DNA from 4 places in the Streptomyces kanasensis genome. Region 1 is predicted to be linked to each of the others. Evidence: riboswitches for the same ligand, from Rfam matches in the RefSeq annotation. Region 1 holds a riboswitch; each other region holds the start of a gene.
What was found. A riboswitch is a leader RNA that binds a small molecule or an ion and turns the genes downstream of it on or off. The one in region 1 is predicted to bind cyclic di-AMP.
Positions count from the first base shown of each region.

Region 2: linked by a shared signal. The riboswitch ahead of ACF053_RS21400 (M23 family metallopeptidase) and the one ahead of ACF053_RS03480 (M23 family metallopeptidase) in region 1 are both predicted to bind cyclic di-AMP.
Region 3: linked by a shared signal. The riboswitch ahead of ACF053_RS11630 (M23 family metallopeptidase) and the one ahead of ACF053_RS03480 (M23 family metallopeptidase) in region 1 are both predicted to bind cyclic di-AMP.
Region 4: linked by a shared signal. The riboswitch ahead of ACF053_RS01680 (C40 family peptidase) and the one ahead of ACF053_RS03480 (M23 family metallopeptidase) in region 1 are both predicted to bind cyclic di-AMP.

Region 1 is NZ_JBIBSF010000001.1:790,809-797,729, reverse strand. It holds gene hpnH (adenosyl-hopene transferase HpnH) at 1-942, shown strand, start outside; gene ACF053_RS03490 (aspartate aminotransferase family protein) at 1,488-2,876, shown strand; gene ACF053_RS03485 (tyrosine-protein phosphatase) at 2,940-3,752, opposite strand; cyclic di-AMP (ydaO/yuaA leader) riboswitch at 4,345-4,503, shown strand; gene ACF053_RS03480 (M23 family metallopeptidase) at 4,506-5,405, shown strand; gene ACF053_RS03475 (SGNH/GDSL hydrolase family protein) at 5,577-6,353, shown strand; gene ACF053_RS03470 (TetR family transcriptional regulator C-terminal domain-containing protein) at 6,619-6,921, opposite strand, start outside.
Region 2 is NZ_JBIBSF010000008.1:312,822-319,742, forward strand. It holds gene ACF053_RS21380 (DUF5998 family protein) at 1-110, opposite strand, end outside; gene ACF053_RS21385 (bifunctional acetate--CoA ligase family protein/GNAT family N-acetyltransferase) at 177-3,152, opposite strand; gene ACF053_RS21390 (HPr family phosphocarrier protein) at 3,279-3,566, shown strand; gene ACF053_RS21395 (GntR family transcriptional regulator) at 3,864-4,541, opposite strand; gene ACF053_RS21400 (M23 family metallopeptidase) at 4,798-5,601, opposite strand; cyclic di-AMP (ydaO/yuaA leader) riboswitch at 5,615-5,778, opposite strand; gene ACF053_RS21405 (M16 family metallopeptidase) at 6,037-6,921, opposite strand, start outside.
Region 3 is NZ_JBIBSF010000003.1:611,056-617,976, forward strand. It holds gene ACF053_RS11610 (DEAD/DEAH box helicase) at 1-848, shown strand, start outside; tRNA gene ACF053_RS11615 (tRNA-Lys) at 1,002-1,077, shown strand; tRNA gene ACF053_RS11620 (tRNA-Met) at 1,325-1,398, shown strand; gene ACF053_RS11625 (PP2C family protein-serine/threonine phosphatase) at 1,615-2,901, shown strand; cyclic di-AMP (ydaO/yuaA leader) riboswitch at 3,137-3,273, shown strand; gene ACF053_RS11630 (M23 family metallopeptidase) at 3,285-4,394, shown strand; gene ACF053_RS11635 (PrsW family intramembrane metalloprotease) at 4,814-6,166, opposite strand; gene trmB (tRNA (guanosine(46)-N7)-methyltransferase TrmB) at 6,795-6,921, opposite strand, start outside.
Region 4 is NZ_JBIBSF010000001.1:397,663-404,583, forward strand. It holds gene ACF053_RS01675 (lactonase family protein) at 338-1,357, shown strand; gene ACF053_RS01680 (C40 family peptidase) at 1,434-1,913, opposite strand; cyclic di-AMP (ydaO/yuaA leader) riboswitch at 1,917-2,079, opposite strand; gene ACF053_RS01685 (hypothetical protein) at 2,563-3,429, opposite strand; gene ACF053_RS01690 (hypothetical protein) at 3,426-3,791, opposite strand; gene ACF053_RS01695 (aldo/keto reductase) at 4,704-5,537, shown strand; gene ACF053_RS01700 (hypothetical protein) at 5,619-6,539, shown strand; gene ACF053_RS01705 (DUF6098 family protein) at 6,694-6,921, opposite strand, start outside.

The DNA of each region.
Region 1 (6,921 bases):
CTCATCGTCGAACTGGAGCCCCTCTACGCCTGCAATCTGAAGTGCGAGGGGTGCGGCAAGATCCAGCATCCGGCCGGGGTCCTGAAGCAGCGCATGCCCGTCGCTCAGGCGGTGGGAGCGGTCCTGGAGTCGGGCGCGCCGATGGTCTCCATCGCCGGCGGCGAGCCGTTGATGCACCCCCAGATCCACGAGATCACCGCCCAGTTGGTGGCCCGGCGCAAGTACGTCTTCCTCTGCACCAACGCCCTGCTGCTCCGCAAGAGGATCGCGGACTTCACCCCCTCGCCCTACTTCGCCTTCGCCGTGCACATCGACGGGCTGCGCGAGCGCCACGACGAGTCGGTCGCCAAGGAGGGCGTGTTCGACGAGGCGGTCGAGGCGGTCAAGGAGGCGAAGCGGCGGGGATTCCGGGTCACCACCAACTCCACCTTCTTCAACACCGACACCCCTCAGACCGTCATCGAGGTCCTGGACTACCTCAATGACGACCTGCGCGTCGACGAAATGATGATCTCTCCGGCCTACGCGTACGAGAAGGCGCCCGACCAGGAGCACTTCCTCGGTGTGGAACAGACCAGGGAACTCTTCCGCAAGGCGTTCTCCGGCGGAAACCGGCGGCGCTGGCGGCTCAACCACTCCCCGCTCTTCCTCGACTTCCTGGAGGGGAAGGTCGATTTCCCCTGCACCGCCTGGGCCATTCCCAACTACTCCCTCTTCGGCTGGCAGCGCCCCTGCTACCTGATGAGCGACGGGTACGTCCCCACCTACCGGGAGCTCGTCGAGGAGACGGACTGGGACGCGTACGGCCGCGGCAAGGATCCTCGGTGCGCCAACTGCATGGCGCACTGCGGCTACGAGCCCACCGCCGTCCTCGCCACCATGGGCTCCCTGCGCGAGTCCCTCCGCGCCGCCCGCGAGTCCGTCGCCGGCAACCGCGCGTGAGGCGACCGCGCGTGAGGCGACCGGGCGTGAGGCGGCCCCGCCTGACGACACGACCACGCCTGACGCGACCGCCGCGGCGCGGCGCCGCGCCGTGACCGCGCCCCCGGGAAAGGCCCCCGGGATGAGCCCCCGACGTGACGTTCCCGGACGGTGGCGGGACACCCCGCGACCTCCGGGCGCCGACCGGCGGGCCATGCGACCTGCCGGCCGCCGGGATCCGCGCCCCCCTCGTCGGCGCGGCTCGAAGACCGGCGGCCGCGCGGCCCGGACCAGCGGCGCGGTCGAGCCGTGGGACATGCCGGCCCTCCACGACCACCCGCCCGGCACGGCGCCGGGCGCACGGTCGCCGACCCCCGCCGGGGCACGTTTCGTCGACGCGGCCCCCTGCCGCCCCGCCGGCCGGCAGGGGGCCCACCCCGGCGGGCACCGCCCGGCGGACCACCGAGGCCCCGCGTCCCGCCACCCGGCCGGGGTGGCGGGACGAACCACGTACCGCGGCCCACGTCGCCGCCGGACGACCTGCGGAACGGAGTGCGGAGCGAGCCATGACCACCACCGACTTCGACCTGGGCAAGCTGCTCGCCGAACGCGCCGGCGAGCGCTACGAGCTGCACAGCCGCCACCTCAACCACCAGCTGCCCCGCATGCTGCGCACCCTCGGCTTCGACAAGATGTACGAGCGGGCGGCGGGCGCCCACTTCTGGGACGGCGAGGGGAACGACTACCTCGACATGCTCGCCGGCTTCGGCGTGATGGGACTCGGCCGGCACCACCCCGTGGTCCGCCGTGCCCTCCACGACGTCATCGACGCCGACCTGCCCGACCTCACCCGCTTCGACTGCGCCCCCCTGCCCGGCCTCCTCGCCGAGCGGCTGCTGTCCCACTCCCCGGGGCTGGACCGGGTGTACTTCGGCAACAGCGGCACCGAGGCCGTGGAGACCGCGCTGAAGTTCGCCCGCCGCGCCACCGGCCGCGAGCGCGTCCTGTACTGCGCGCACGCCTTCCACGGGCTCACCGCCGGGGCGCTGTCCGTCAACGGCGAGGCGTGCTTCCGCGACGGCTTCGCCCCGCTGCTGCCCGACACGGCGATCGGCCTCGGCGACCTGGACGCCCTGGAGCGGGAGCTGAGGCGCGGCGACGTGGCCGCGCTCATCGTGGAGCCGATCCAGGGCAAGGGCGTCCACGAGACCCCGCCGGGCTTCCTGCGGGCCGCCCGGGAGCTGCTGCACCGCCGGGGCGCCCTGCTCATCGTCGACGAGGTCCAGACCGGCCTGGGCCGCACCGGTGACTTCTACGCGTACCAGCACGAGCCGGGCGTCGAGCCCGACCTGGTGTGCGTCGCGAAGGCCCTGTCCGGGGGGTACGTCCCGGTCGGCGCCACGCTCGGCAAGGACTGGATCTTCAAGAAGGTCTACTCGTCCATGGACCGCGTCGTCGTCCACTCCGCCAGCTTCGGGGCCAACGCCCAGGCCATGGCGGCCGGGCTGGCCGTCCTCGCGGTGCTGGAGGGCGAGGACCTCGTCGGGAACGCCCGCCGCACCGGCGCGCTGCTGAAGGCCCGGCTGTCGGAGCTCGTCGGCCGGTACGAGATGCTCCACGACGTGCGGGGCCGCGGCCTGATGCTCGGCCTGGAGTTCGGCAGGCCCTCGTCCCTGGGGCTGCGCAGCCGCTGGACGATGCTGCAGACGGCCCGCAAGGGGCTGTTCGCGCAGATGGTCGTGGTGCCGCTGCTCCAGCGGCACCGCGTCCTCACCCAGGTCTGCGGCGACCGGCTCGAAGTGATCAAGCTGATCCCGCCGCTGGTCCTCACGGAGGGGGACGTCGAGCGGTTCGTCGCCGCGTTCACCGCCGTCATGGACGAGGCCCACAGCGGCGGCGGGCTCGTCTGGGACTTCGGGCGCACCCTGGTGAAGCAGGCCGTCGGCAACCGCTGACCCGGCTCCGGTGGGCGGTGGTGGCGGCCCGGCGGCCACGCGGCGGCGTCACCGCCCCGCCCGTCAGTCGGTGAGCAGGCGGTGGCGCAGCCGCTCGCGGGTCGCGCCGTCGAGCGAGAGCCCCTCGCTCAGGTACCGCTCGGTCGAGCCCCAGTGCTCCTCGATCGTCTCGTACGCCGTCGCCAGGTACTCGACGCGTGCGTCGAAGAGCGGCGCGAGGAGCTCCATCACCTCCGGGGACATCCCGGTGGGCGAGGAGTCGCTGCGGTGCACCTTGTACCGGCGGCGCGGGTCGTTCGACTTCAGGTAGTCCGCCTCGATCGCGTCCCGCTCGACACCGACGGCCAGCAGCGCCACCGCCACGGACAGGCCCGCCCGGTCCTTGCCCGCCGCGCAGTGCATCAGCGCGGGGACGCTGTCATCGGCGAGGGCGTGCAGCACCCGGCCGTGCTCGGCGGTCCGCTCGGCGATGATGCTGCGGTACGCGTACCGCATGCGCGCCGCGGCCTTGCCGTCACCGAGGAGGTCCCGCAGCTGCTCGATGTCGCCGTCGCGCACCATCCGCCAGAACTCGGCGCCGTCGGCCGGGTCGGTCAGCGGGATGTTGACGTTCCGCACGCCGGGCAGCTCGACGTCGGGCCCCTCCAGCGCCTGGTCGGCCGCGTTGCGGAAGTCGAAGACGGTGTGGAGCCCGAGCGAGGCGAGGAGGACGGCGTCCTCGGCGGTGGCGTGCGCGAGGTGCCCGCTGCGGAACAGCACACCGTCGCGCACCCGGCGCCCGTCCACGGTCGGCAGCCCGCCCACGTCGCGGAAGTTGCGCACGCCGGTGAGCTCCGGCTCGGCGGTCGGCGGGACGTCCGGCAGCTGCTGCGTCACGGGGGCTCCTCCGTGTCTGGCGTCGGCGACGGCCGCCGACGATGTCGCGGATCAGACGATACGACATCGCTTCCCCCGGTGAAGATCACCATGCGGGTCGTCCTCCTGTCGTCCGCACACGGCCCCCGCCCGTGGTCAGGGCCCTGCGGGGCGGGTGCGCGGGGCCCCGCGGAGTGCCGACCCGGCGGGTCGTTCTGTCCCTGTTCGGGGTCTTTCGCGTACCGGTCCGGCGGTGGCCGCCGTCGGCGCGGCCCCGGATGGGTGGGGGATGGGTCGATGGTCGCCCTGATCACGATCGGCGGCTTCTGTCCGTATTCGCGACGTAAGTAGTAACACGCCCCGTAAACAAGGGAGATGGCCTCCGGTGCGTGAGCAGCGTCATAGAAGTGACGGACCGTGGCCGACCGCGGCGCCGAAATGGCCTGTGCAGCACGGGAACACATGATCCGCAATCCACGGAGGGTGACCGGAATTCCGGCGCGAATTCCGAAGGATGAATGCACCGGCGCAACCATCCGCTTGTTCCCGGCGTCCTGACTCGCTTACGGTCCCGACCAGCCGGGCGGATCGCCGAATCCTGCCGCCGCCCCGGAATTCGCACTCACCCAACGTGTGGCAGGAGCGGGGGACCCAGGTAGTCCGCCGTACGGGAATTCCCGTACGGCTAGGGGTGAAGTCGCGCCACCGGCGCGGCCGGGCAGCTCCAGCCCGAACCCGACAGCTCACCTCGCAGGCGCCGGAGAGGAAAACGCCATGCCCGCCAAGGGTAAGCACCGCCGTCCCAAGTCCAGCCCGCTCACCCGCGGTTTCGTCGCCGCCGGTACCGGTGGCGCCGCCATCGCCCTCCCGCTCATCGGCGCGACCGGAGCCAACGCCGCCGCCCCCGCGGCCGCCCCGGCCACCGCCCCCCAGGCCGCCGTCGCGTCCGTCACCGAGGCCGCCAAGCCCGCCGCGCGGGTCTACACCGTCGCGGCCGGCGACTACCTGGCGAAGATCGCGCACAACAAGAACGTCAAGGGCGGCTGGCAGAAGCTGTACGCCGACAACCGCGACGTCATCGGCGACGACCCGGCACTCATCCACCCGGGCCTCAAGCTGACCCTCGGCGCCAAGAACCCGGACAAGGCCGACCAGGCCCGTCCCGAGGCCCGCGCCTCCCGCTCCGCCGCCTCGTCCCCGGCGCCGGCGAAGGCCGCCCCGGCGAAGGCCGCCAAGGTCGAGCAGCAGGCCCCCGCGCAGAGCAGCTCCTCCGGCTTCACCGCCCCGGTCTCGGCGGGCGTCTCCACCCCGTACCGCGCCTCCGGCTCCATGTGGTCCTCCGGCTACCACACCGGTGTCGACTTCACCGCCTCCTCCGGCACCACCGTCAAGGCCGTCGGCCCGGGCACCGTGGTCTCGGCCGGCTGGAGCGGCGCCTACGGCAACGAGGTCGTCATCAAGCACGCCGACGGCAACTACTCGCAGTACGCCCACCTCTCCTCCCTCTCCGTCTCCGCCGGCCAGACCGTCGGCGGCGGCCAGCAGATCGGCCTCTCCGGCTCCACCGGCAACTCCACCGGCCCGCACCTGCACTTCGAGATCCGCACCAGCCCCGCCTACGGCTCGGACATCGACCCGCTGGCGTACCTCCGGGGCCACGGCGTCAGCATCTGACGCCCGGCGCTCCGCGCGCCCCGCACCGCCGCACCGCGCCGCCGCCCGGCACCCCTGAGGGGTGCCGGGCGGCGGCGCGGTGGCGGAGATCACGCCCCGTCAACCCCTCCTACGGTCGCGTAGGTCACACCGCGCGGAGGATGATGTGCTGCCGTGGCAGACGATTCGACGATGGGGGAGAACGACGTGATCGGGTCGTACACGGCGATCGGCGACAGCTTCACGGAGGGCGTCGGGGACCCGGGTCCCGGCGGGCGCTTCGTCGGCTGGGCCGACCGCCTCGCGGTCCTGCTGGCCGACCGGATCCCCGAGGAGGGGCACTTCCGCTACGCCAACCTCGCCGTGCGCGGCAGGCTCCTCGACCAGATCGTGGCGGAACAGGTGCCGAGGGCGAAGGCCCTCGCCCCCGACCTGGTGACCTTCTGCGCCGGCGGCAACGACATCATCCGCCCCGGCAGCGACCCGGACGACGTCGCCGAGCGCTTCGAGCGGGCGGTCGTCGACCTGACCTCCCACATCGGCACGGTCCTCGTGACCACCGGCTTCGACACGCGCGGCGTGCCGGTCCTGCGCCACCTGCGCGGCAAGATCGCCACGTACAACGGCCACGTGCGCGCCATCGCCGACCGGTACGGCTGCCCCGTCCTGGACCTGTGGTCCCTGCGGACCGTCCAGGACCGGCGCGCCTGGGACCACGACCGCCTGCACCTGTCGCCCGAGGGCCACACGCGCGTGGCCCTGCGCGCCGCGCAGGTCCTCGGCCTGGAGGTCCCGGCCGACCCGGACCAGGCGTGGCCGCCGCTCCCGCCGCGCGGGACCCTGGAGGGGCGGCGCGACGACATCCAGTGGGCCCGCGAGTACCTGGTCCCCTGGATCGGCCGCCGCCTGCGGGGCGAGAGCTCCGGCGACCGTGTCTCCGCCAAGCGCCCGGACCTCCTGCCCCTGTGACCGGGGGCACGGGGACGCGGCCCACGGGGCGCGTCACTGCGGATGCCCGCCGCCGCGCCGGTGCCTGCCGGCGCGGCGGTCACCCCGTCCGCCCGGAGACCGCGCCGCGCCCGGCTCGGTGCCGGGGCGCGCATCAGCCGCGCACCGCTTCCGCCGTCACGCCGGCGTCCGCCCCGCCCGTCACGCCGGAGTCCGCGCCGCGCGTCAGCCGGGGCGGGTTCCGTGCGTCCGTCCCGCCCGTCACGGCGGCGTCCGTCCTGCCCCGCTACGCCGGTGCCGCGGCGCCCAGCTCGCGGGCGAGCGCCTCGTCCGCCCAGCGCAGCATCGTCCCGCGGGCCAGCGACCCCCGGTAGACCGTCATCTGCACCGCGAGCCCGTCCAGCAGCGCCGTCAGCCGGCGGGCCGCGCCACGGGGGTCGGCGCACCGGAACTCACCCGCCGCCGCCCCCTCGGCGAACACCTCCGCCAGGGCCGCCTTCCACTGCCGGTCCAGCCCCGCGGCGACCTCCCGCAGCGCCGGCTCGCGCGGGGCCGCCGCCCACGCCTCGATCCACAGCCGCCACCCCTT
Region 2 (6,921 bases), on a different contig from region 1:
GGCTCGCCGCCGATGGCGGCCTCCACCGCCTCGGCCACGAGGGCCGGGTAGTAGCCGCTGCGCTCGATGGCCGCGCGCAGCCCCTGGGTCGTCGTACCGGTCTTCGCCATGGACTCCATCCTAAGGGGCGTACGGGCGCCCGGTGACGGTCGCGGAGCCGCCCCGGGGAGGAGTGCCTAGTAGCTGGGGAGCCGGCGGGGGCCGATGTCGGTGCGGGCGGGTGGCGGCGCGAGCCGGACGGTCGCGCCGAGGACGGCGAGGCCGCGGGGGGCGACGACGACCGGTTCCAGGGCGACGGCGACCACCTCGGGGTGGTCGTCCACCAGCCGCGACACGCGCAGCAGCAGCTCCTCCAGGGCGGCGGTGTCGACGGGGGCGGAGCCGCGCCAGCCGAAGAGGAGCGGGGCGGTCCGGATGGAGCGGATCTGCTCGGCGACGTCGCGGTCGGTGGCCGGGACGAGACGGTGGGCGGTGTCCCCGAGGAGCTCGGAGGGGGCTCCGGCGAGGCCGAAGGAGAGCACGGCGCCGACGCCGGGGTCGATCGCGGCGCGCACGACGGTGTCGACGCCGCGCGGGACCATGGCCTGGACGACCGGCTGGAGCTCGGTGGGCTTGCCCAGGGCCTCCGTCAGCTCGGTGTACGCGGCGCGCAGCTGCTCCTCGGTGGCGAGGTCCAGGCGTACGCCGCCGAGGTCGGGGCGGTGGCGCAGGTGGGGCGCGGTGGTCTTCAGCGCGACGGGGTAGCCGAGCCGGGCGGCGGCCCGCACGGCGGTGTCGGGGTCGGGCGCGGGCAGGGCGGGCCGTACGGCGATGCCGTAGCGGCCGAGCAGCCGGTGGGCGTCGTCCGGCGTGAGCGTGACGCCCCGCTCCCCCGCCTCCGGGGTGTCCAGGAGGCCCTGGATCTGCGCGGCCGCCCCGCTCTCGTCGATCCCCTCGTACTCGGGGACGCGGCCGGGGTCGGCGACCTTGCGGCGCCACTCGGCGTACCGGACGGCTTCGGCGAGGGCGCGGACGGCGCGTTCGGCTGCGGGGTAGGCGGGGATGTGGCCGGGGGTGGACGCGGTGCCGGTGGGCGGGGCGGCGGTGGGCACGGCGTCGGAGCCGGTGCCGGTCGACGGGGCGCCGGTGGGCACGGCGTCGGAGCCGGTGGGCGGGGTGGGCGTCGGCGCGCCGGTGGGCACGGCGTCGGAGCCGGTGGGCGGGGTGGGCGTCGGGGTGGCGGCGGCGGCCGGCGGGGTGGGTGGGGGCGTCGTGCCGGTGGGGTGTTCCGGGGCGGGGGCGGTGCTCGTGGCGGCGGCGAGGGCGTCCGCCAGCGCGCCCAGCTCCACGTGGACCACGACGACCGGCTTCGCGGGCGCAGCGGCGCGGGCCGCCCGCAGTGCCGCGGCCAGCACCTCCCCCTCGCCGGACGTGTCGATCCCGCCGTGCGGGCCGACCGACGGGATGGCGGTGACGACGACCGCGTCACAGGCGTCGTCGTGCAGCGCCGCGGCGAGCGCCGTACGGAAGTCGTCCGGGGTGGCGGCCGTGGTGAGGTCCCGGGGCGGCAGCGGCCGCAGCCCCTCGGTGAGGCAGGCGTCGTAGGTGAGGAGGCCGAGCGACTCCGAGTTGCCGAGGATCGCGACCCGCGGGCCCGCGGGGAGCGGCTGCCCGGCGAGGAGCAGACCCGCGTCGACCAGTTCCGTGACGGTGTCGACGCGGATCACCCCGGCCTGCCGGAGCAGGGCCGACACCGTGGCGTGCGGGATACGGGTGACGGGCACGGCGTGGCCGGGCGGCGCGCTGCCGCTGTGCCGGGCGCCCTTGACGACGACGACCGGCTTGACGGCGGCGGTCCGGCGGGCCAGCCGGGTGAACTTGCGCGGGTTGCCGATCGACTCCAGGTAGAGCAGGACCACGTCGGTGTCGGGGTCCTCGTACCAGTACTGGAGGATGTCGTTGCCGGAGACGTCCGCCCGGTTGCCGGAGGAGACGAACGACGACACGCCGGCGCCGCGCCGGTGCAGCCCCGCGAGGAGGGCGATGCCGATCGCGCCCGACTGGGTGAACAGGCCGATGCGGCCGGCGGCGGGGAGCTGGGGGGCGAGGGAGGCGTTGAGCCGGGCGCCGTCCGCGGTGTTGATGACGCCGAAGGCGTTGGGGCCGATGACCCGCATGCCGTACGAGCGGGCCTGCCGCACCAGGGCGCGCTGGCGCTCGCGGCCCGCGGGGCCGCTCTCGGCGTAACCGGCGGAGAGGACGACCAGGCCGCGCACGCCGTGCTCGCCGCAGTCGGCGACGGCCTCCGGGACCCGTTCGGCGGGCACGGCGACGACCGCGAGGTCGACCGGCTCGCCGATGTCGCCGACGGAGCGGTGTGCGGGGACGCCCTCCAGTGTGGCGGGGCCCTCGGGGAGGGCGCTGTTCACGGCGTACGCGCGACCGGTGAAGCCGGCACCGACGAGGTTGCGCAGGACGGTCCGGCCGACGCCTCCGGGTGTGCGGCCCGCGCCGACGACGGCGACCGAGCCGGGGGCGAGGAGGCGCTGCACGGACCGTGCCTCGGCGCGCTGCTCGCGGGCGCGCTGGACGGCGAGGGAGCGGTCGGTGGGCTCCAGGTCGAGGTGGAGGCGGACGGCGCCGTCCTCGAAGCTGCGCTTCTGGGTGTACCCGGCGTCCGTGAACACCTTGATCATCTTGGTGTTGGCGGGCAGGACCTCGGCGGCGAACCGGTGGATGCCGCGCTCGCGGGCGACGGCGGCGATGTGTTCGAGGAGGGCGGAGGCGACGCCCCGGCCCTGGTGGGCGTCCTGGACGAGGAAGGCGACCTCGGCGTCGGCTGCCGGAGCGGTGGCGGGGTGGCCGTGCTCGTCGATGCGGTCGTAGCGGACGGTCGCGATGAACTCGCCGCCGATCGTGGCGGCCAGCCCCACCCGGTCCACGTAGTCGTGGTGGGTGAAATGCCGCACGTCCTTGGCGGAGAGGCGGGGGTAGGGTGCGAAGAACCGGTAGTACTTCGACTCGTCCGAGACCTGTTCGTAGAAGCTGACCAGGCGTTCGGCGTCGTCCGTGGTGATCGGTCTGATCCGCGCGGTGCCGCCGTCGCGCAGCACCACGTCTGCTTCCCAGTGGTCTGGATAGGCGTGCGCCGGCTGATCGGACGGGTTCAGCATGGGCCAAGGGTACGGCGCGCGGCGTGGTGCGGGAGGGGGTCGGCGGGCACGCCGAGCCGGGTTCCGCCACTCTTCCGCATATGGGAGACTGGTCTAGACAACCACTAGCACGTGAAGGGCAACACCATGGCTGAGCGCCGCGTCAACGTGGGTTGGGCCGAGGGCCTGCACGCCCGCCCCGCCTCCATCTTCGTCCGTGCCGCCACGGCGTCGGGCGTCCCCGTGACGATCGCCAAGGCCGGCGGCACCCCGGTCAACGCCGCGTCGATGCTCGCCGTGCTGGGTCTCGGCGCGCAGGGCGGCGAGGAGGTCGTGCTGGCCTCCGACGCCGAGGGCGCGGACGCCGAGGCGGCACTGGACCGTCTGGCGAAGCTGGTCGCCGAGGGCCTGGAGGAGCTGCCCGAGACCGTCTGACGGTCCCCCGGCAGCACGACGGAGCCGCACCCCCTGGCCGGGGGTGCGGCTCTTGTCGTTGCCGGAGTGGGCGCGCGGGCGGGGAATTCCGGGCGCGAGGGATTACCGGGGGGACGGGCGCTTTCCCCGGACGAATTCCCGACCGTCGGCGCATTACGACATGCCGGTGTCGCCTCGTCGCCGCGCGTCCCCGCCACCATTTCCCGCACCGCGTTCCACGCCGCCCCCTTTTCCGGGCGCCCGCCTCGGGCGGAAAGGACTCGGGGCGCGCCCGCCTTTTTGTATACGAGGCCGCTGTTAATGCCGTGCGCCGGCGGTGTTTACGGGAGGTTGCGAACCCCTCACACCGTTCGCGCGGCGCAGCCGGTGGGAGCCGCGCCAGCGTTCGGCGTGCTGCGCGGTGAGCGCCCGGGCGCGCTCCGCGTCGCCGCGGGCGACGGCGTCGACGATGGCGCCGTGCTCGGCCCAGGCGTCCGTCGGGTGGGCGGGCTCGTCGACCACGTACATCCAGGCGATCTTGTGGCGCAGCTGGGTGAGCAACGAGGAGAGGCCGGGGCTCGCCGACGCCTGGGCGAGCGTCTCGTGGAACCAGCCCCCGAGCGCGCGCAGGTCCTCACCTGGGCCGCGGCGGGCCCCCTCCTGGCCGAGCCGGACGAGGCCGCGCAGCACCTTCAGGTGGGCGTCGGTGCGCCGCTGGGCGGCGCGGGCGGCGCCGAGCGGCTCCAGCAGCGCGCGCATCTCCAGGAGGTCGGCGGCCTCCTGCTCGGAGGGCTCGGCGACGCAGGCGCCGACGTGGCGGCGGGAGGTGACGAAGCCCTCGGACTCCAGGGTGCGCAACGCCTCGCGGACCGGTACGCGGGAGACGCCGTAGCGACGGGCGAGCTGCTCCTCCGTCAGACGGCTGCCGCGCGGCAGCGCCCCGGAGACGATGTCCGCCCGGATCGCCGTGCACACCGAATGCGCGGGAATGCGCATACCGAACCTCCGAACCGCTCCGCCCACCGTTTAATCCGCGCGACACCCAGGAGTTCGACGCTGTTGCGGTGACTCTATGGCAACCACACCGATTTTCCGATGCCGGGCCTGAATTCGTGGTGCTTTTTTGGACGTGCGCGGGCGCGCGGGAGGGGGTGTCCCGCCGACCTGATCGGCGGGACACCCCCTGGGGGCCGGAACGGCGCGGAGGCCCCGGCTCGTCGGCGAGCGGGGGCCTCCGTGAGCGGGTGGCGGGTCAGACGTTGACGCCGCGGGCCCGGAGGTAGGACACCGGGTCGATGTCGGAGCCGTACTCGGCGCTCGTGCGGGCCTCGAAGTGGAGGTGCGGGCCCGAGGAGTTGCCGGTGGAGCCGGAGACGCCGATCTGCTGGCCCGGCGCGACGCTCTGGCCGACGGAGACGCCGACCGAGGCGAGGTGGCCGTACTGGGTGTAGGTGCCGTCGTTCATGCGGATGACGACGTTGTTGCCGTAGGCGCCGCCCCAGCCGGCCTCGACGACGGTGCCGAGCCCCACGGAGACCACGGTGGAGCCGTAGGGGGCGTGGAAGTCGACACCGGAGTGGCTGCCGGAGGACCACATCGCGCCGGCCGACTGGTAGGCGGTGGAGACGTACGAGCCGGCGACGGGCAGCGTGAAGCTGTTCAGACGCTTGCGCTCCGCCTCGCGGTCGGCGCGCTCCTGCGCCTCGCGGGCGGCCTCGGCGCGGGCCTCGGCCTTGCGGGCCGCCTCGGCGCGGGCCTCGGCGTTGCGCTTGGCGGCCATCTCGGCCTCCGCCTGGCGCTCGGCGACCTCGGCGGCCAGCTCCTGCGCCGACGCCTGGTCCGCGACCTCGTCGGCCAGTTCGTAGTCGGCGATGGCGGTGGTGAGCCCGGTGTCCTCCGGGGCCGCGGTCCGGTCGGCCTCGGCGGCGAAGGCCGGGGACGCGAGGGTTCCGATGACGCCGGAGGTGGCGAGTGCGGCGACGCCGGCGGCGTGGGCGCTCTTGCGGCTCAGACGGCTGGGGGCGCGGTGCTTCCCGGTGGCACGGGTGAACGCCATGAAGTGGACGTGTCCTTTCCTTCCCTCTCGCCTACCGGGTTAGCTGACGGGTTCGGAGCAGGAAGGTCTCCTACGGGCCCCTCCGCACGGTGGCGAAGGCGTCCGATTCACCCCAGGGGACGGTGGGTCCCCGGCTCCCCAGGCTCGCGCCTGACGGGGATTCGGCGATCGCTGCCCGATGCCGCGGGTGCGGCGGATCATGCGGGCGGACAGCGACTAAGACGCTAAGCGGCTGATCTTTCAATAACCAAACGGACGCGGTTTTTTGTAGCGCACGCCACAGTGCAGACACCCCGCCTTGCCCACAAAACGGACACCCGGCCGGCAAGGGGAGAGCCCCGGCGTCCCTCGGGACGCCGGGGCTCCGTGTGCCCCTCCCGGTGCCGGGACGACGGGAACACGAGGTTCCGCGCGCGGCTCCGGACCCGGTGTCAATCAGCCCGCCACGACGGTGACTTCACCGATGCCGAGCGCCTCCACCGGCGCCTTGATCTGCGCGGCGTCACCCACGAGGACGGTGACGAGGCGGTCCTGCGGGAAGGCGCTCACGACCGCGGCCGTGGCCTCCACCGTGCCCGTCGCGTCCAGGCGCTGGTACAGCCGGGCCTGGAAGTCGTCCGGCAGGTGCTGCTCGACCTGGTCGGCGAGCGTGGCCGCGACGGACGCCGCCGTCTCGTACTTGAGCGGCGCCACGCCCACCAGGTTGTGCACGGCGGCGTCACGCTCCGCGTCGGTCAGCCCCTCGGCCGCGAGGGTCCGCAGCACCTTCCACAGGTCCTCCAGGGCGGGGCCGGTGTTGGGGGTGTCCACCGAGCCGCTGATGGCGAGCATCGCCGCGCCCGAACCGTCCGGCAGCGACCGCAGGACCTGACCGAAGGCCCGCACGCCGTAGGTGTAGCCCTTCTCCTCGCGCAGGACGCGGTCCAGGCGCGAGGTGAGGGTGCCGCCCAGGCAGTACGTGCCGACGATCTGGGCCGGCCACACGCTGTCGTGCCGGTCGGGGCCGACGCGGCCGATGAGCAGCTGCGTCTGCACGGCTCCCGGCCGGTCCACGATGACGACGCGACCGGTGTCGTCGGCGGTGACGGCCGACGCGGCGCGCTCCCGGGGCGCGTCGCCCGTCCACGCGCCGAGCGTGTCGCCGAGGACGGCGTCCAGGTCGATCCCGGTCAGGTCGCCGACGACGACCGCCGTCGCCGACGCGGGACGGACATGGGCCTCGTAGAAGGCGCGCACGGCCGCGGCGTCGATCCGGGCGACGGTGTCCTCGGAGCCCTGGCGGGGACGGGACATCCGCGAGGTGGCCGGGAACAGCTCGGC
Region 3 (6,921 bases), on a different contig from region 1:
AGCGCCGCGCCGCCGAGCTCCGCGAGGAGGCCGACCGTCTGGTCGCCCGCGCCGCGCGCGAGCGGGGCGAGGACCCGGAGGCCGCCGTCGCCGAGGTGACCGAGGCCGCCGAGGCCGAGGTGCAGGCCGCCGTCGCCGCCGTACCGGCCCAGCCCGAGCGGGACTCCCGCGACGACCGCTCGTCCTCGTACGAGCGCCGGGACCGCCGCGACGAGCGGGGCAACTTCGAGCGCCGCGACCGCGAGGACCGGGGTGGCTACCGCCGCGACGACCGCCGGGACAACGACCGCGGCGGGTTCCGCCGCGACAACGACCGCCCGTCGGGCGGCTTCCGCCGCGACAACGACCGCCGCGACGACCGGGGCGGCTTCAACCGCGACCGTGACGACCGCGGTGGCCGCTCCTTCGAGCGCCGGGACAACGACCGCGGTGGCTTCCGCCGTGACAACGACCGTCCGGCCTCGGGTGGTTTCCGCCGTGACAACGACCGTCCGGCGTCCGGCGGTTTCCGTCGGGACAACGACCGTCCGGCCTCGGGTGGTTTCCGTCGGGACAACGACCGTCCGGCGTCCGGTGGCTTCCGCCGGGACAACGACCGCCCGTCCGGTGGCTTCCGCCGCGACGACCGTCGCGACGACCGCCCCACCGGCGGTCACCGCGGCAGCGACCGTCCGTTCAACCGCGACCGTCGTGACGACCGCCCCGCGGGCGGCGGCTTCCGCTCCGGCGGCCACGAGCGCCCGTACGGTCGCCGTGACGACCACCGCGGCGGATCGAACACCGGCTCCAACTCCGGCTCCTCCTTCGGGCGCCGCGACGACAAGCCCCGCTGGAAGCGCAACGGCTGACGCCCCGTAGGGCGCCCGACGGGCCCGTACGCGACACCTCGTGTGCCGCGTACGGGCCCGTCCCGGTTCCGGGAGCCGCCGTACGAGGGTGTTGTGCCGATACCCGATCGGCTCACCGGCCCCGGCGGGCTATGCTCGGGGATGACCCGTCGAGGGCCCTTAGCTCAATTGGCAGAGCAGCGGACTTTTAATCCGTTGGTTGTGGGTTCGAGTCCCACAGGGCCTACCAGTCGCGAGCCTCCGCGGCTCGTCACGGGGTCTGGTGCCCCGGCCGGTTCCTTCCGGCCGGGGCATTCGTGCGTCCGGGGGCGCCGCGCTCCCTTTCCGGGCCGTTCGGGACCCGCTCCGGGCCGGTGGTGACCCGCTGCCGGGGGGCGTCGTCGCCGGCGAACCGGGAATTTCTTCAGCTTTCTGGCGCTGAAGGCGCGAAATGGTCAACGGCACTCCCCGGGATGGCGTAAGGTTGTGTTCATCGACGCGGGGTGGAGCAGCTCGGTAGCTCGCTGGGCTCATAACCCAGAGGTCGCAGGTTCAAATCCTGTCCCCGCTACTGAAACCGAAGGCCCGGTGCTTACAGCACCGGGCCTTCGGCGTTTTCCCGGTGGGGTGGTGGGCTGCCGGGTGGACGGAGAGCGGTCGGTCTGACGGTCGGATGGTGGGTCGGGCGGTCGGATGGCGGGCGGTCGGCGGGGGCGTGGTGTGGCCGCCTCGCCCGGTCGGCCGACCGCGGGTCGCCGGGGCGGGTCGCTGCGGCCAGCCTGGGGTGGTGGGGCAGCGAGCGGAGCACGGCGAGGGCGGCGACGAGCGGGCCGGCGACGACGCGCGCGACGGCGCCGCCGGCCGGGGTGGCCGCGGTGACCCGCTGCCCCACGGCGGCGGTGCCGGCCGAGCCGACCCGGTGCCCCGCGGCGACGGCCGTCCCGAGCGGGGTGGGGTCGCGTCCGGTCGGGTCGCGTCCGGTCGGGCCGAGTCCGGAGGGGTGCTCCGGCGGATCGTGCGGGGGCTTCCCGGGCTGCTGCTCGTCGGGGGTGTGGCGTACGACATCGCGACCCCGCCGCCCTTCACGGGCGTCCCCTTCTTCGTCGCCGCGCCGCTCATCGCCGCGCCCCTCTACACTCGGCGCGCAACCCTCGTCGTCGCGCTGTGCGCCGTCCTGGCGGTGATCGCGCCGCATGTGGTCGAGAAGCCCCTCGCCCGGGTCCCCACGCTGACCGAGCTGCTGACCGTGGTCACCGTCGGCGGGCTCGCCCTGCTCATCAACCGGCTCGTCCGGCGCAGCGGCGAGCGGCTCGCCTCGGCGCGGGTGATCGCGGAGACGGCGCAGCGGGCGGTGCTGCCGGTGCCCGCCGAACGCATCGGCGGGCTGCGGGTGGCCGCGCGCTACGAGGCCGCGCAGGCCGACGCGTCCATCGGCGGGGACCTGTTCGCCGTGCAGGACACCCCGTACGGGGTCCGGCTCGTCGTGGGGGACGTGCGGGGCAAGGGCCTGGGCGCGGTGGAGGCCGTGGCGATCGTCATCGGGGCGTTCCGTGAGGCCGCCGAGCAGGAGAGCTCGCTGGAGGCGGTGGCGCAGCGGCTGGAGCGGGCGCTCGCCCGGGAGGGGACCCGGCGGGACGGCCTGGACGCGGTGGAGGGGTTCACGACGGCGGTGCTCGCCGAGGTCCCGCGCGGCGACGGGACGGTACGGGTGGTGAACCGGGGCCACCCCGAACCGCTGCTGCTGGGGGCGGACGGCCGGGTGGCCGTACTGGAGCCGCCGGAGCCGGCGCTGCCGCTGGGCATGGGGGAGCTGGGCGCCTGGCCGGACCGGGCGTACACGGCGCCCTTCCCGCCGGGGGCGACGCTGCTCCTCTACACGGACGGCCTCACCGAGGCACGGGACGCGGCGGGCGTCTTCTACGACCCGGCCGCGTGGCTGGCGGGGCGGACCTGCCAGGTGCCGGGGGAGCTGCTGGACGGGCTGGTCGACGACGTGCGGCGGTACACGGGCGGCGGGGCGGACGACGACATGGCGCTGCTCGCGGTCACCCGCCCCGGCGGGCACGCTCCGTGAGGACGGGAAAGCTCTCGGCAATAGCATGTGACACACCGTCAGAAAATTGTGGTCGGTCGGCGGCCCTCTGACCCCGTGACGCGGCGTCAATTCGCCGGGGAATGTCTGTTTATAGGGGACTTGGTCCATGTCGCCGGCCTTCACGAATACCCGGCAACAGCTTGGAATACGACCCGTGCGTCTATTAACGTTCGATAACGCAGCGCGGTCGTACCAGCCGTCGCAGAGGCGGCACCGTGCGCATGCGCCGAATCCCGCGAGGGAACCGGGGACCCACCACACCTGGGGTGAATCGGGCTGCATTCCGGCCCGTAGGAGACCTTCCTGCTCCGAACCCGTCAGCTAACCCGGTAGGCGAGAAGGAAGGAAAGGAGAGCGCCCCCGTGGCGTCCAACAGGCCTGCCCCCGAAGCCCCCTTCGGCGCGTACGACACCACCGGCCAGCCGGTCGGCCAGGGCTTCGCCGGCACCGCCGCCCCCGCGGCCGACGTCGCGTGGAACCCCACCGAGGACTCCGTCCGCCCGGTCCGCGGCCGCCACCGCGTCGTCAAGCAGCGCGGCGGCCTCGCCCGCAGCTCCACCGTTCTCGGCGTCGGCGTCATCGCCGCCGTCGGCGCGGGCGGCATGGCCACCGCTCAGGACAAGCCCCGGGTCGCCATATCCCTCCCGGACGTCGACCTTCCGGACGCCTCCTCGCTGCCCGGCGTCGGCGCCCTGATCGCCGACGACACCACGGACGCCGGCGCCACCGCCGAGGCCGCCGCCGACACGCAGGACGTCGCCGCCGCCGACCTCGCGCCGCTCGCCACGCTGTCGTCGGCCGCGCCCGGTGGCCAGGAGGCGCAGGGCGCTTCCGACGCGGGCGAGGCCCTGCGCGCCCGGATCCTCCAGCAGGCCGAGCAGCAGCAGGCGGCCGCCGACGCCGAATCCCGGGCCGCCGCGGAGAAGGCGGCGGCCGAGAAGGCCGCCGCCGAGGCCACCGCCCAGCAGGCCACCGCCCAGGCAGAGGCGAAGGCCGAGCAGGAGAAGCGCGAGCGCGCCGAGGCCGCGGCCGCCGCCAAGGCGGAGGCCGAGCGCCTGGCCAAGCTCGCCGCGAGCTACGCCCTGCCGACCTCCTCGTACACGATCACCTCCACGTACGGCCAGGCCGGCTCCATGTGGTCCTCCGGCTACCACACGGGCCTCGACCTCGCCGCCCCCACGGGCACCCCGGCCAACGCCGTCCACAGCGGCACCGTGAAGTCGGCAGGCTGGTCCGGCGCGTACGGCTACCGGGTCGTCCTGGAGCTCGCGGACGGCACGGAGGTCTGGTACTGCCACCTCTCCTCGATGACCGTCAGCGCCGGGCAGAGCGTCGGCACCGGCGAGACCATCGGCCGCGTCGGTGCCACGGGCAACGTCACCGGGCCGCACCTGCACCTGGAGGTCCACACGCCCTCCGGCGGCGGCATCGACCCGCTGGCCTGGCTCCGCGGCAAGGGCCTCACCGTCTGACCCCGTCCCCGCCGACGCGGCGGCCCGCCGGATGCGGCGTCCCGCCCGACGGCACGGCGGTACGGGCGGGCCGACGCGGCGTACCGACCGACGGTACGGCGGTACGGGCGGGCCGACGCGGCGTACCGACCGACGGTACGGCGGTACGGCGTGCGCACCGCCCGCCTGACGTCCTCCGGCGGTCCATCGATCCCGGCAGCCTTGGCGGCACACCCCCCGACGCCAGGGCTGCCGGTCCTCCCCGCCCGTCCGTCCCGGCCCGGCCCCGTCACGCCGGCCCGTCCGGGCCCGAGCCCGTCCGTCCGGCTCGCCCCGCCCCGTCCGGCCCGGCCCCGTCACGCCAGGCCCCGCCGGGCTCGGCCCCGTCATGCCAGGCCGTCCGGGCCCGACCCCGTCCGGGCGGCTCGCCCCGCCCGTGCTCAGTACCGGTACGGGTTGTACCCCGCGTAGTCGCGGTGCGGCGGCGGCGTCCACACGCGGCCGGTCGCGCGGGCCGCGAACGTCAGCGCCGGGCCGGCCGTCGCCTTCCGCTGCCACATGTGGTGCAGCAGCTCCTGCTCCCGCGCGGTGAAGTCCCGGTCCGCCGCGCCCCGCCGCGCCCGGTGGCGCAGGAACGCCAGCGTCGTCGCGAACGCCTCGTACTCGCCCACCGACCGGGCCGCCGCCGGGCCGAACGCGCGTGCCGCGTAGTCCCGCGCGAGGGACCGCGCCCGCATCGAGGACAGCGCGAGCGGCTCGTCCGCGGTGAGCCAGCCGGCCGCCGCGTACGCCGGCAGTTCGGCGGCTATGGTCCGCAGCTCCCGCTGGCGGGTCCAGACCGCGAGCCACGTCAGCAGCCCCAGCGCCGGCAGCATGAACGCCCCGTACACGGCGACGAACCCCCACGGGCCGAACGTCGTCGAGCCGTTCCACAGCGCGTGCACGCCCATCGCCAGGACCAGCCCCAGCACCGGCAGCACCACCCGCACCACCCTGCGGCGGCGGGCCGTCATCGCGGCGATCCCGAACCCGATGCCGGTCAGCACCGTGAACAGCGGATGCGCGAACGGCGACATCACCACCCGTACGAAGAACGTCGCCGCCGTCACCGACCCGATGCCGGAGGTGCCGAACTCCTGGTCCTCGCCGAAGGCGCTGCCCAGGTAGAGGATGTTCTCCGTGAAGGCGAAGCCGGTCGCCGTGAACCCGGCGATCACCACCCCGTCGACCAGGCCCGTGAAGTCGCGTCTGCGGAAGAGGAAGACCAGCAGGATCGCGGCGGCCTTGGCGCTCTCCTCCACGACGGGCGCGACGACGGTCGCGCCCAGCGTGTCGGCCGACGTCGGGTCGGCGGTCGCGGTGGCTATCCACCGGGTCGCGAAGGTGTTGGCGACGATCGCGACGAGGGCCGCGGCGAACGCCCCCCAGGCGAACGAGAACAGCAGGTTCTTCCACGGTCCCGGCTCCACCCGGTCCAGCCACCGGAACGCCGCCATCAGCAGCGGAACGGGCAGCAGCGCCAGCCCGAGGCCCACCAGGAAGCCCGTCGTGCCCGTCTGCTCGCGCACCAGGGCCAGGATCACCAGGGCGCACAGGGCGAGCACGAGGATCACGGCGGAGGCGCGCACCGCCCTGCTGCGCCAGAACGCGCGCCGGGGCTTGTACCGCCAGCGCGCCCGGTCCGGTACGGCGTCGAAGGACGGCCGCGGGTGGTACGTCGGGATGGCCGGCTGGGCGGGGCCGGCCGGCCGGGTGTGCGGCGGTGCGGGGCGGTGCGCGGGCGACTGTGACACCCGGCCGACCCTAGACGGCCCCGCCGACACTCCGCGACCGTCTGTGGACAGCCGGACCGGGCCCGGCGGGCCGGACGGCCGGTGCACGCCCTGCCGCTGCGGCCCTCCGCGGGCGCCCTGCAGCCGACGGACCGGGCGCCGGGCGGCCGACGGGCCGGGGGTTCTGTGGCCGACGGCCCTGCCGCCGCGAGCGCCCTGCGGCCGCACCGCCGGGGATGCCCCACACACCGCGGTCGCCGGGGTGCCCCACACACCGTGGTCGCCGGGGTGCCCCACACACCGCGGTCGCCCTGCGGCCGTCCCACCGGGGGTGCCACGCCGTGGGTGTCCGGTCGTGGGAGCCGCGCTGCGGACGACCCGCCGCGGATGTCCCGTCGCGGGGCCTCGCTGCGACCGTCCCACCGGAGCGGTGGGCCGCGGCGGGCCGGGCTCGCCGAGAGCGCCCTGCGGCCGCCCCGCCGGGGGCGCCACGCCGCGGCCGTCCCGCCCCGTGGCGCCACGCCGCGGCCGTCCCGCCCCGTGGCGCCACGCCGGAGGCGTCCGGTCGCCGGTGCCACGCGGCGGGCATCCGCCGGAACGGTCAGGTGGGGCGGTCAGGCTGGGCGGTCGGATGGGGCGGCCGTGGCCGTCAGGCCGGGAGGTCTGCCGGGACGCGGGCGAAGAGCAGGTCGTGCACGACGTGGCCCTTGTCCAGACCCTGCCCCTCGAACCGGGTCAGCGGCCGGAAGTCGGGCCGGGGCGCGTACCCGCCGTCG
Region 4 (6,921 bases), 390 kb from region 1:
TCATCGCCCCGGCCGTGCCACCTCCGCACCCCGCGCGGGTCGCCGTACCCGTACCGCCCGGAAGAGGGTTCCGGCGCGCGGCGACCGCGTCGCCCGGTGACGATGGGCTCCGGACGGCCACGAGGACGGCCAGGGCGGCGCGGGCAAGGACAGCGGGGACGCCCGAGGACAGCCGGACCCCGAGGACACCCGAGGACATGCGAGGAAAGGGGACACCGTGGGCGACGACGCGGCGGCGGCACACGCGGGCGGTACCGGCGGCGCGCCGGGCGGGGGCGCACACGACGCGCCAGGTGCGGGGCCGGGTGGTGGGCCGGGACCCGAGCGGTGGGCGTACATCGGTTCGTACACCTCGGGAGGTGGCCGCGGCATCACCGTCGCGGCCGTGGACCCCGGGGACGGGGCGCTGACCCCGGTCGCGGTGGTCGCCACCGCGCCGAACCCGGCGTGGCTCGCCCTCGACCGGCGGGCCGGGGTGCTGTACGCGGTGAGCGAGACGGACCCGGGCGCGGTGACCGCCTTCCGGGCCGACGGGCCGCGGCTCACCCCGCTCGGCCCGCCGGTCGGGGTGGGCGGCGCCGGGCCGACCCACCTGGGGCTCGCCGGCGGCAGGCTGCTGACCGCGAACTACGCCTCCGGAAGCGTGAGCAGCCTGCCGCTCGCGCCCGACGGCGCCGTCGGCGGGCCGCCCGTGGTCCTCGCGCACCACGGTTCCGGCCCGGACCCGGACCGGCAGGAGGCGCCGCACGCCCACCAGGTCGTCGGGGACCCGGGCGGCCGCTGGGTGCTCGGTGTGGACCTGGGCACGGACTCCGTGCGGGTCTGCGCGCCCGACCCGGACACCGGCGGGCTGCGGGTGCACGGCGAGGCGGCGCTGCGGGCGGGTTCGGGGCCGCGACACCTCGCCTTCCACCCGGACGGCGAGGTGGTCTACGTCCTGCACGAGCTGGCACCGCAGCTGACGGTGTGCCGGTGGGACGGTGCGTCAGGAGTGCTGCAGCCGCTCGCGGAAGTCGCCGTGGACACCGACCCGGCTCCGGAGGGCGGCCGGCTGCACCCGTCGGTCGTCGGCGTCGCGGCGGACGGGCGCTTCCTGTGGGTGGCGGTGCGCGGCAGCGACAGGCTGCTCACGCTCTCCCTGGAGGACGGCGCGGAGAAGCCCCGCGTCACGGGGAGCGTGGGCTGCGGCGGCGTCTGGCCGCGGGACGTGGTGCTCGACGCCCCGGGCCGCCGCCTGTACGTGGCCAACGAGTGGTCCGGCGACGTGACGTGGTTCGACGTGGACCCGGAGACCGGGACGCCACACCCGGCGGGTGCCCTGGAGCTGCCGGCCGCCGCCTGCGTCGTCCTCGACTGAACGGCCCCCTCGCGGCCGGCACGGCAAGGGTGCCGGGACGCGTCGCCGTCCCGGCACCCCGCGCCGACGGTGTCCGTCAGCGCACGCGGCCGTAGTAGACCGCCTTGGACCAGATCCGCTCCTGCTTCACCACCGAACCGGCCTTCGGGGAGTGCCAGATCTTGTTGCTGCCGGCGTAGATGCCGACGTGGTAGACCCGCCCACCGGAGTGGAAGAACACCAGGTCGCCCTTCTGGCGGCCGGCGGCCGAGATGTGCCGGGTCTTGTTGTACTGCTGCTGCGCGGTGCGCGGCAGCGTCTTGCCGGCCTGCTTGTAGGCGTAGAGCGTGAGCCCGGAGCAGTCGAACCGCTTCGGGCCGACGGCGCCGTACTTGTACGGGGAGCCCTTCTTCGAGGCCGCCACGTTGAGCGCCTTGACGGCGGGCGCGGGAGCCGCGGCCTCCGCTTGCGGGGCGACACCGGGGGCCAGGAGCGAGCCGCAGACTGCGGCGATGGTGAGAGCCGAGACCGTACCGGTCCGGGACAGCACGGACGGGACATTCATCTGCGCGGTCATGCGCAACCCTTCGTCATCCGCCTGCGAAGGATGACCTGTCGGGTTCGGGCTGGCGAAGTTGCCCGGCCGCTGACGCGGCTTCACCCCAAGGGACGGCCGTGGTGCACACGTCCCGTACTGCTGGGTCCTCCACTCCTGCCGATTCACATACCGTCGACTCAGTCATCCGGGCAGCGGCAGGACTCGGCGTCCGCCCGGACCGCCCCGCCACGGCGGCGAGGGCTTGTCGTCGTCACGGATCTTGACCCATGTCGAGCCGAAAGTTCGAACAGATTCGGCTTTTTGTGAGACTCCTCACCGCTCACCCCTTCCTGACATTCCGGGTGTTTCCGGGCAGGGCGAGATGGCCTGAAACCCCCTGTGAACAGGGGGATTCACGGCGGAATCACCCCTTCCGATTACGACTGTCCGCGCGGTGCCGCCGCAGCCTGCGATCCGGGTCTCGATGCACGGGTGAATACCGGTCACCCAGGTGCGCCCCACAGCTCGTTCGATTCCAGCCGGTCCGTCGCTCCCCGGCACGGGACGCGGCCCGGGGCCGGTCGCATCGGGGCGCCCCGTACCGGAACGCCCCGTACCGGAACGCCGGCGTGCGCGCCCCCGTACGCTTCCGTGCCCCGGAACGGTTCCCTCCGGCCTGCGGCCGGGTTCAGCGTGAGGGCTGTACTCCCGGCATGAGGGCGATCCAGGTGTTCTCGCTCTCCTTCAGGACGTAGATCGGATCCGTCCTGCGCTGCCAGTCCAGGGGCACGACGTAGTAGCGGCCCGCGCGTTCCAGGAGGAGGCGCAGTCCCGTGTAGCGGTGGCGGTGCGGGAGGTCGGCGCCGAGCTGCTCGTACGTGACCGTCGGTGAGGCGATGGCCAGCCGCTGGGTGCTCAGGACGACGACGGCGGGCCACCGGCGCACGGTGCGCGCACGGTCCCGGGCGTCCCGCTCGCCGAGGTGCCCGGCCACGAGCGTGAGGGACCAGAACAACAGGAGGAGCGCGGCGAAGACCGGTACGGCCCTGCCCCACAGGCCCTCCGGGCGTCCGCCCCGCACGGTCGGGCTCTGCCCCAGCAGGAGGCCCACGGCGAGAGTGAGCGGCGCGACCCAGCCGTAGGGCTGGATCCGCTGCCACAGGACCAGCAGCACCAGGCCGGCGACCGCGAACACCAGGTGGAGGCGCGCCAGCCACGCGAGGACCGTCGCGGCGGCCCTGACCGGCGGCCGCTCGCGAGCGCCGGCCCGCGCGAACAACAGGACCACCACCAGGACCGCGCCGACGGTCAGGACCTCCAGGCGGAGCAGGTGGAGGCTCTGCAGCGCCAGGTGGGAGAAGGCGAAGTCGAGGGACGCGGGCCCCAGGTGGAAGTACCCGTAGAAGCGTCCCGTGTAGATCGCGCCGAGGTAGAACATGAGGGCCGCGACGAGCGACGCCTGCGCCACGAGGGCCTTGACGAGCGCGGTGCCCGACGTGTCGCCGCCGCCCGCCCGGCCCTTGGCGAGGGGTTGCTCCGCCGGGGCCCCGCTCACGGGGCGTCGGGCGGGACTTCGACGCCGGGACTCTCGGGACCCGGGGGCTTGGGCCCGGGGGTCTTCGGGTCGGGGCTGGCGACCGTCTGGGTGGGCGCGACCCCGGGGTCCGTCGTCGTCGCGCCCCGGTCGGTGGGCGGTTGCGGGACCTGGGGCACCTGGTAGTGGCCGGTTCGGCTCGCGTACGGCGACGACGGCGTGCCCGGCGGCGTGGCGGTCGGCGACGCGGGCAGGAGGCTGCTCGACGGCGACGCCGGCGGGTCCCCCGGCTCGGAGGACGAACCGCAGGCGGCCGCTCCCCCGACGCACACCAGAACCAGCACACCGGTACGGGCGGCGCGCCCGATCACCCCGTCGACCATGTGACCTCCCGAGTCGCCGGTGAGCGTAGCCCCGTCGGGCCCGCGCTCCCGCGCGCCCGGCGGCCGGGCCCGGGCGCGCCCACCCGATCGGCCGCACACCCGGTACCGCGCCGCTGCCGGGCGCCGGCCCCGAGAGGTGCGTGCCCCGGGCGTCGGGACCGGCGGTGGCGGTCGGGGGAACGCCGGTCGGCCGGGGACCCGCGGCCGACTGCCGCCGGCTTGGCGGCCGACGACGCGCCCCCTGGCGTCCGAGCCGTCGGCGGGCGGGGTGGAGGTGGGGGCTGGGGCCCGCCCACCAGCGTCGGGCGCGGCGGGGCGGAGGGAAGTGCAGGCGACCGCGGGCACCCCCTCCGAAAGCCGGCGGATCGCCTTCCGGCCCCCGCCCTCCGCTCCCCCGACGGGCACGCCTCGACCGCGTCGTCCTCGTGGAGCGCGGCCACGTCGGCCGCGCCGCGCCTCGGACCGGCCGCCGGAGCCGTGCTCACGGGGGGCGTCGATCCGGCGCTCGTCGGCGTCCCGGCGGCGGTGCCCGCGGACCTCGGGTCGCAGCTGCTGACCGGCGGGCGGCTCGCCGCCGCGGCCCGCCCGGACACCCCCTCGGCCGAGCGGTGGCCGCGTCACCCTGCGTGACGCGGCCACCCATCCGTGCGCCTGCGTGCCGCCGGGCACCGGCCCGCGCGCGGTGGTCGACGACGCCGGCACGCCGACGCTCGTCCGGCGTAACGCCCCCCGTCCCGCCGTCCGGGCCCTGCTCGTCCCCACCTGCAGGGCCGTCGCCCCGGGGCCGCCGGCCACGGCGGCGGGACCGTCCGGCCGGCCGACATGGAAACCACCGATCCGGGAATGCGTCACCGGGTGTGATCGTTGATCCCCGGATGTACCGACCGATGACGACGTAAGGATCGACCGCCCGTGAGCAAGGTCCCCTCCCTCATCCTGAACAACGGTGTCTCCATGCCGCAGCTCGGCTTCGGCGTCTGGCAGGTCCCGGACGACGAGGCGGCGAGCGCCGTGGGCACCGCCCTGGAAGCCGGTTACCGGAGCGTCGACACCGCCGCGGTCTACGAGAACGAGCGCGGCACCGGACAGGCCATCGCCTCCTCGGGCATCCCCCGCGAGGAGCTGTTCGTCACCACCAAGCTGTGGAACAGCGAGCAGGGCCACGACTCCACGCTCCGCGCCTTCGACGCCTCCCTGGAGCGGCTGGGCCTCGACTACGTGGACCTGTACCTCATCCACTGGCCCGTGCCGGCGCTGGACGCGTACGTCGACACGTACAAGGCGTTCGAGAAGATCCTGGCCGACGGGCGTGCCCGCGCCATCGGCGTGTCGAACTTCCTGCCCGAACACCTGGAGCGGCTGATCGACGCCACCTCCGTGGTCCCGGCCGTCAACCAGATCGAGCTGCACCCGCAGCTCGCGCAGTCCGAGTCCCGCGCCTTCCACGCCCGCCACGAGATCGCCACCGAGGCCTGGTCGCCGCTCGGGCAGGGCAAGGGCCTGCTGGAGGTGCCGGCCGTCGCCGCCGTCGCCCGCAAGCACGGCCGCAGCCCGGCGCAGGTCGTGCTGCGCTGGCACCTGCAGCTCGGCAACGTCGTCATCCCGAAGTCCGTGACGCCGTCGCGGATCCGGGAGAACATCGACGTCTTCGACTTCGAGCTGGACGCCGAGGACATGGCGGCGTTCGCCGCCCTCGACGAGGGCAAGCGGCTCGGCCCCGACCCGGCCGAGTTCGACGTCCGCTGACCGGTTGAACCGCATGCGCCCGGGCGGGTCGCGGCCGTCTCGCACCCCGGCCCGCCCACCGCACGGCGCAGGAAGGGCCCCATGGACATGGACCGAGACCCCGGAGTGGAGCGGACCTCGAAGGAGGTCGCCGCGCTCGCGCCGCAGTGGACCCCCGTCTCCGAGCGGGCCGCGGTCGGACTGTGGCGGCTGCCCCGGGCGGCGGAGGCCGTGGAACGGGCGCTGGCGTCCGAGGACACGGCCCTGCGCGAGCGGGGCTGGGTGATGGTGCGCGCCCGCGTCGCGGAGGAGATCGACTCCGGGCGCGACTGGACGCGGGAGGCCGCCCTGTGGCTCGCCCGGGGCTCGGCGTCCTGGGCGGAGTCGGCGCGGGTGACGGGCGACCTCTCCTGGCGGGCTCGGGCGGCGGGCCGCAGCGCCCTGCTCTTCCTCAGCGACGCGCACGTGGCGTCGGTCGATCCCGGCGACCCGTACGGCCGCGCACTGTGGCACTGCTTCCTCACCACGCTCCGGTACGACTTCCGGTGCGCCGCCATCGAGGAGTTCTTCGGCCGCGGTCCCCGCGAGCTGCCGGACCTCGATCCGTACAGCGACGCGATGCGCGTCTTCGCCCTGCTGGGCCGCTCGCGCACCGAGGGCCTGCCGCTGCTGGACTCCGTCATGGCCCGGGCGGGTGACGACGACAAGGTGGTCCACGCCCTGCTGCACGGCCTGTGGCTCGGGGAGGACCTGCCCGACCAGGCGGACCGCATGCTGCGGCTGCTGGAGGCCCCGGCCTTCGCCGGGGGGCTCGGGCCCGAGGCGCTGTTCCGCAAGGCGGGGGCGCTGCGGCGGTTGCGCCGGTACGGCCCCGCCCTGCAGGCCGTCCAGGAGGCGATCGACGGCCTCGACCCGAGCGAGGTGGTCGTCCACGCCGACTGCGTGCGCGAGCGCTCCCTGATCCTGGCGGACCGGGACCTGTACGAGGCCGCCGGCGCGGGCGACCGCGCCCCGGCCCGCTGACGGCGGGACGGCGTTCCGCCGACGACGCGGCGACACGGGCGGGGGCGGTCCGGCCGTCATGCCGGACCGCCCCCGCCCTCACGCGTCTCCCCCGCCCTCGCGTCCTCTTCCGCCCGCAGGCGTCCTGCCGGGCCCTCATCCGTCCTGCCGGCCCTCACGGCTCGCGGCGCATCGGCCCCCACGGGCGCCGCTGCGCCGCGACCTCCTCCTGGGCCTCCTCGATGACCGCGAGGTCGATCCAGCACACCGGCTCCACGTCCCGCACCAGCGGTTCGTTGTCCGGGCCACGCCCCACCTCCCTGCCCCGCAGCGCCCAGGGGCGCACGTCGCCGTTGCGCTCCTGACGGAGGTGGCAGTAGTCGTACAGGCGGCGCGCCACCCA